One region of the Apibacter sp. B3546 genome, then DNA from elsewhere that is predicted to be linked to it. Evidence: riboswitches for the same ligand, from Rfam matches in the RefSeq annotation. Region 1 holds a riboswitch; the other holds the start of a gene.
What was found. A riboswitch is a leader RNA that binds a small molecule or an ion and turns the genes downstream of it on or off. The one in region 1 is predicted to bind S-adenosylmethionine.
Positions count from the first base shown of each region.

Region 2: it holds a riboswitch for S-adenosylmethionine, as region 1 does, so the genes downstream of both, GFU93_RS06940 (TonB-dependent siderophore receptor) here and GFU93_RS05650 (PLP-dependent aspartate aminotransferase family protein) in region 1, are expected to answer to the same signal.

Region 1 covers NZ_WINW01000032.1:13,373-16,801, forward strand. Annotated here, with positions in the region: gene leuS (leucine--tRNA ligase) at 1-170, shown strand, start outside; gene GFU93_RS05640 (SDR family NAD(P)-dependent oxidoreductase) at 240-1,007, opposite strand; gene GFU93_RS05645 (MerR family transcriptional regulator) at 1,129-1,437, shown strand; SAM riboswitch class I at 1,757-1,854, shown strand; gene GFU93_RS05650 (PLP-dependent aspartate aminotransferase family protein) at 2,013-3,149, shown strand; gene GFU93_RS05655 (homoserine dehydrogenase) at 3,178-3,429, shown strand, end outside.
Region 2 covers NZ_WINW01000034.1:82,975-86,403, reverse strand. Annotated here, with positions in the region: gene GFU93_RS06950 (ATP-dependent Clp protease ATP-binding subunit) at 1-248, shown strand, start outside; gene GFU93_RS06945 (MFS transporter) at 364-1,512, shown strand; SAM riboswitch class I at 1,589-1,687, shown strand; gene GFU93_RS06940 (TonB-dependent siderophore receptor) at 1,794-3,429, shown strand, end outside.

The DNA of each region.
Region 1 (3,429 bases):
TTAGTTTTAATGGAAAAGTACGTTTTAAAATTGAAATGCCTATTTCCGCTACTCCTAAAGAAATTGAAGAAGCAGTAATGGCCCATGAAAAAACACCGAATTATCTTGACGGCAAACAACCTAAAAAGATTATTGTAGTGCCTAAACGAATTGTCAATATTGTACTATAAATAGACTTGAAAAACCAATCCCAAAACGGATTGGTTTTTTTTATATTCCTTTATGCTATCTTTTATTAACTAATTAGTTGTTAATCCACCATCAACTGATAAAATCGCTCCGGTAATCCATCGGGCTTGATCGGAAGCCAGGAAAACAGCCGCCGCCCCAATATCTTCTACCGTTCCAATACTTCCCATCGGATATATAGTTTTAATCATTGTATGAAAATTTGTTTTCCCTTCTTCGCTAAGTTGTTCTAAATTATATCGAAGAAGAGGCGTATCGATACTTCCCGGAGCAATAGCATTAACCCGAATTCCATCTTTTCCTGCCTCAAAAGCCAATGATTTAGTAAATGAATCTATACCGCCCTTAGTCATGGAGTAAGCAGTAGATTCTCTTCCCGGTAACATTCTGTGTGAAAAATAAGATGAAATATTAATTATATTTCCTTTGGATTTTTTCAAAGATTGATACAAATTTTGAGTCAGTATATAAGGTGCTTTCATATTAAGATTAATGTGTTTATCTAATAAATCTTTAGATGTTTTTTCAAAAGGATTAAAACGACCGATTCCTGCATTATTGATTAACACATCAACTGTCTTTACTTTTTCTAAAATTAGTTTACCAACTGAAGGTAATTTATCAATTTCCGTTAAATCCGCAGAAATCAGAAAAACAGTTACGTGATACGACGAAAATTCTTCTTTGATGTTGTTTAATCTTTGAGGATCTCTGGCAATTAGAACAAGATTTGCTCTTTGTTGGGCGAAAGCACGAGCAATTCCCAAGCCTATTCCTTCTGTAGCGCCGGTTATAATAACATTTTTGTCTTTGAACATAGTGTTTAAATTTTAATTATATTTTATTGTTAAATATTTACATTTTATGCAAATTATTTACAATTACAAATTTAACTTTTATTTTGTATATTTACTTCAAACAATGTAAATAATTTACAAAATGAATGAAACCAATCATTTATCTTTCGATTTTAAGTTTTTAGAGCAATTAATTGTGGGCATTGGCGAAGTTTCTCAAATAACGGGAATTCCTACCCGACAAATTAGGTATTGGGAAGATAAAGGAATTATCAAAAGTCTTACAGAACAGGAAGGAAAAAACAGAAGATACAATTATGAAAATATTAAAAAAATGATTCTAATAAAAGAATTATTGGAAGAAGGGTTTACATTAGATGCTGCGTCACAAAAATTAGACAGCCGAATGCAAATGATTGAAAATGTATTAAAAAAGTTTTCCAACAAATAAAATCAGTATTAAATAAATGGGTTGTTAAAATATCATTTACATTGCATAATATTATTATTGATCTTACTATAAATCATACTTTACAGTAAATTAATTACTATCACAAAAAATTGTATTTTTTCAACTTAAAATTAATTTCGTCGGTTATTAAAATGCTTCTTTTGATAAATTCATTTATATTTAGCATGCTTTATATCTTATATTATAATGATTACTAAAGATACATTACCTTTATAAATATTATAATAAAATCGTTTTTTATTGGAAATTAAAAAATAAAACGTATCTTTGTAATATATTTAACGATCATTAATAAAATTACTTATCAAGAAAGGTGGAGGGAATTGGCCCTATGATACCTTAGCAACCCTCTTATATGAGTAGGTGCTGCATCCAACCGTAAAGGAAAGATAAGTCGAAACAGCTTACATACAAATACAAATAATAGAGCTTCTTTCGACCTACATAAAGAAGCTAATTTATAATTTAGCATTTAAATGGGAATCTTGTATAAGTTGTTTTATGATGATTAATGAATTTTAAAGCATTTATTAATTAGAAAAAACAACCTAGTCATGAAATTAGAAACAAAATTAGTACATATTTCTACTCCTGATGTACTTACCGGAGCTATATCTACTCCTATTTACCAAACCTCTTCTTATGTTCAGGAAGAACCGGATGTGAATAAAGGATTTGCTTATACAAGAACGGCTAATCCTACCCGTAAAGTTGTAGAACAAGCCATTGCTGAATTAGAGGGTGGTATTTCCGGATTTGCTTTTTCATCGGGATTGGCTGCAACGGATTGTGTTTTAAAGTTATTAAAACAAGGGGATGAAATTATTGCTGTAAATGATGTTTACGGAGGTACTTATCGAATAGTTACTACAGTTTATAATAAATTTGGTGTAACCTCTAAATTTATTGATACTACTGATATTCAAAATGTCTTACAAGCAGTTTCAAATAAAACTCGCTTCATTTGGCTGGAAACCCCTACAAATCCTACTTTAAAAATATCAGACATTGAAGAAATCGCTAAAATTTCCAAGCAAGTGGGAGCACTATTAATTGTAGATAATACTTTTTTATCTCCTGCTTTACAACAACCGATACGTTTAGGAGCAGATATTGTTGTACACAGTGGAACTAAATATCTTTCAGGACATGGAGATGTTTTATCCGGATTTATAGTTGTGAAAGATCCTAAAATAGCCGAAGAATTAAAATATTTACAAAATACCTCAGGGGGTGTTCTCTCTCCTTTTGATAGTTGGTTAACCTTACGCGGAATTCAAACTCTATCTCTGCGTATGGAAAAACATTCACAAAATGCTCAAAAAATTGCTGAATTTTTAACTACACATCCCAAAGTAGACAAAGTATATTATCCAGGATTAAAAAATCATCCCAACCATCATATTGCGACCAAACAACAAAAAGGGTTTGGCGGAATGGTATCTTTTAGTTTAAAAGACGATACTTTAGAAGCGGCAAAAGATTTTTTAACCCGTACCAAAATTTTTCTTTTAGCTGAAAATTTAGGCGATGTTAGGAGTTTGGGTAGCCATCCAGCCACCATGACCCATAAATCAACCCCTCTTGAAGTTCGTAAAGAAACAGGAATTCAAGATTCTTTAATTCGTTTATCGGTAGGAATTGAAAATGTGGATGATCTGATTAATGATATCAAACAAGCTTTAGATTAACGGTTAATTTTATAAATTGAATAATTAAATGATAAGAAATAAACTTAAATTAGGAATTTTTGGATTTGGATGTGTGGGAACTGGATTGTATAAAGTGTTAGAAGAAGCCGAAAGTGTAGATGCAAATATTAAAAAAATATGTATCAAACATCCCGATAAACCGAGATCAATCGATAAAAAGTATTTTACTACCGATAAATACGAGTTATTATCGGACCCTGAAATTGAAGTTATTGTTGAATTAATTGATGATGCTGATGCTGCTTTTGAAATTGTTTCA
Region 2 (3,429 bases), on a different contig from region 1:
TTGGATATGAAGTAGAATTATCTCCGGAAGCTAAAGAATTCATTATTGAAAAAGGATGGGACAAAAATTTCGGTGCACGTCAACTTAAACGAGCGATCCAGAAATATGTGGAAGATGTGATCGCTGAAGAAATTATCAATTCATCGATACATGATGGAGACCATCTCTATATTGGATTAAATAAAGAAAAAGACAGTACGGAAATTAAAATACGGGAGGTGGAAAAAGAATCCCCGACAAAAGATTAAAAAGATAATTAATGAAGAGCCTGTTTGATTGAATCAAGCAGGTTTTTTTTATTTTATAAATACCGGAGTAGTTAATAAATAGATACAATCCATAAAAAATCCGAGAGAATTAACAATGATATACAAAAAACATTTGCCCAGAATGGCCGTAACCCTTTTATTTTTTTTCTTTGGAGGCAGTTCTGCGACTTGGGCTTCACGAATTCCAACGATTAAATTATCGATGAATGTTTCCGATTCCAATTGGGGATTGGTTTTACTATTTTTATCCATCGGAACACTTATTACGTTACCTTTTGCGGGTAATCTTATAAAAAAGCTGGGAAGCAAAAAATCGACTCTTATATTTATCATTCTTTACTTTATATTTTTAATCGGAATTGGATTTTGCGGTGAATTATGGCAATTGAAACTCAATTTAATAGCCTACGGGGCCATAGGTAATTTAACCAATATAGCTATAAATACACAAGCTGTTAATGTGTCAAAATCCTATAAAGGCCAAATAATAGGCTCCATGCACGGTACTTGGAGCATTGGAGGTTTTTTTGCTTCTTGGTTAGGAGCAGTAATGATTGCTAAAAATATTCCACCCTCAGAGCATTTTATTTTATATTCTTCCATAGGAATTCTGGTTTCCCTTTGGTTATTCAGATACTTGTTGCCGGATGAAGCCCAAGAAGAACCGATGGAATTACCGAAAAAATCAAAATTTTTCAGAGTAGATAAAAATCTTATTGTCTTAGGATTTCTAGCTTTTTTTGCTATGGTTTCTGAAGGAACGATGACCGATTGGTCCAATGAATATATGAGGAATATAGTGAAAGCCGATAAAAAATATATCGGATATGGGTTGACTGCCTATATGGCAGCCATGGCTTGCGGACGATTCATTTCTGATTTTATAGTTCGGAAATTCGGTTCAAAAGTTACGTTGATCATCAGCGGATCTTTAATTTTTACAGGTATGATCTGTGCTGTTCTATTTCCAACATTACTAACCACACTTCTTTCGTTCGTTATTGTTGGACTGGGAATATCTGCAGTCGTACCCTTAGTATATACCTTAGCGGGAAATTCAAAAACAGCTTCGCCCGAACAAGCGCTTACAGTTATTACCAGCATTGGTTTTATCGGTTTTTTTCTAGGCCCTCCTTGCATTGGTTTTTTAGCTGAAAAATTTTCATTACAAATATCTTTTACTTTCATTTCCTTGTTTGGAATAGGAATAATTTTCTTGGTAAGATTTTTTAAGATAAAGTAAATTTATTTCTTTATCTTAGAGGTAAAATAATATAATATAAAATTATTTTATTATGAAAATTATGGTATATTTACATCACTTATCAAGAAAGGTGGAGGGACTGGCCCTGTGAAACCTTGGCAACCGGCCTGCTTAGGCTTGGTGCTAATTCCAGCCCTGAGGGGAAAGATGAGTGATTCGCGAATTGTGAGTGTGTTGAGTTGTGAATAATTTCTTTTTTCCTTTCCGGTTTTTCTTGATACAGTTTTAATAAATATAATTTACTAACTGTAAGAAAGATAATGAAAAAAGTTTCTTTGTTAATGGTAAGTTTAATTTTAGAATTTACCAATTATGTGGATGCTCAAGAAAAACGAGCCGTAGATTCCCTTGATCTTGAAGAGATTGTTGTAGTCGGTGGCAGAAGTTCAGAACGAACCAAAGTAAATTCTCCCGTTGCCATAGACGTAATAGATGTCAGGAAAATAGAAAAGGCATCTCCTCAATTAACCGTTAACGACTTATTAAATTATTTAGTACCTTCATTCAATTCTGTTCGCCAATCTTCTTCCGATGGAACGGAACATATTGATCCGGCTACCTTGAGAGGTATGGGGCCCGATCAGGTTCTGGTATTAGTGAATGGAAAAAGACGGCATACTACCTCATTAGTCAATTATCAAAATACGGTAGGTAATGGATCTGTGGGTACAGATTTAAGTGCCATACCCGTTTCAGCAATAGAAAAAATAGAGGTTTTAAGAGATGGAGCGGCAGCTCAATACGGTTCGGATGCCATTGCCGGTGTAATTAATATTATTTTAAAAAAGAATGAGGGCGGCTCGGCATCCATCACCTATGGATTAACCAATAGAAATGACGGGGAAACTTACAATTTTAGCGGAAATTACGGTGCTAAATTAGGAGATAAAGGAGGAAGTATCAATCTTTCTTTTGTAGTCAGCCAAAGAAATAAAACCAATCGTTCTTATGATAATAATCTGGACAAGTTTGGTGATAACTTTGCCTATGATTTTGCACCGGATCCCAATCAGGCCAGAATAAACGATGAAAAAATTATGGCAGAAATGGGGTTAACCCAAAAAGATTTCCGTTTCAGGGCCGGAGATGCTCAAATTAAAAATCAACAATTTTTTATAAATTCCATTTATCCATTATCCGAAAAGTATGAGTTCTACTCATTCGGCGGAGCAAGTTTAAGACAAGGAGAAGGAGCTGAATTCCGAAGACTTCCCAGTGAAAAAACTAATGTAGTTAAAGAGCTTTATCCGATAGGATTTCAACCTTTATTAAAATCCACTATTTATGATATTTCTAACTCTACGGGAATAAGATATATGCATAATAATTGGGTGGTAGATATAAGTAATACCTTTGGAGAAAACCTCTTTAATTATAAGGCTACGCATACAAACAACGCCTCGTTGGGCATACATTCTCCAACGGAATTTAAAGCCGGGGGACATGAGTTTATGCAAAATATTATCAATCTGGATATTTCTAAAAAAATAAATACACTTCTTTCCATTGCCTTCGGAGGAGAATTTAAATACGAACAATATAGAATAAAGGCCGGAGAAGAAGGATCATGGATGCGTTACGATAAATTTGGTAATCCGGCAACAGCATCTACCCTTCCTACCGATATACTGGGAGAGGGGGGAGCTCAAGGTTTTATAGGATTTTCTCCTGAAAATGCGTTAAAAGAGGACAGAAATAATGCATCCGGTTATGCGGATGTTGCATTTAAAAAAGGAAAACTTACCGGTGATTTGGCAGGAAGATATGAGCATTATTCCGATTTTGGTAATTCTTGGATAGGAAAGTTGGCGGTGCGTTATGAATATGTAAACGGATTTGCTGTAAGGGGAGCTTTCAGTAATGGATTCAGAGCCCCGTCTCTTCAACAGCAATATT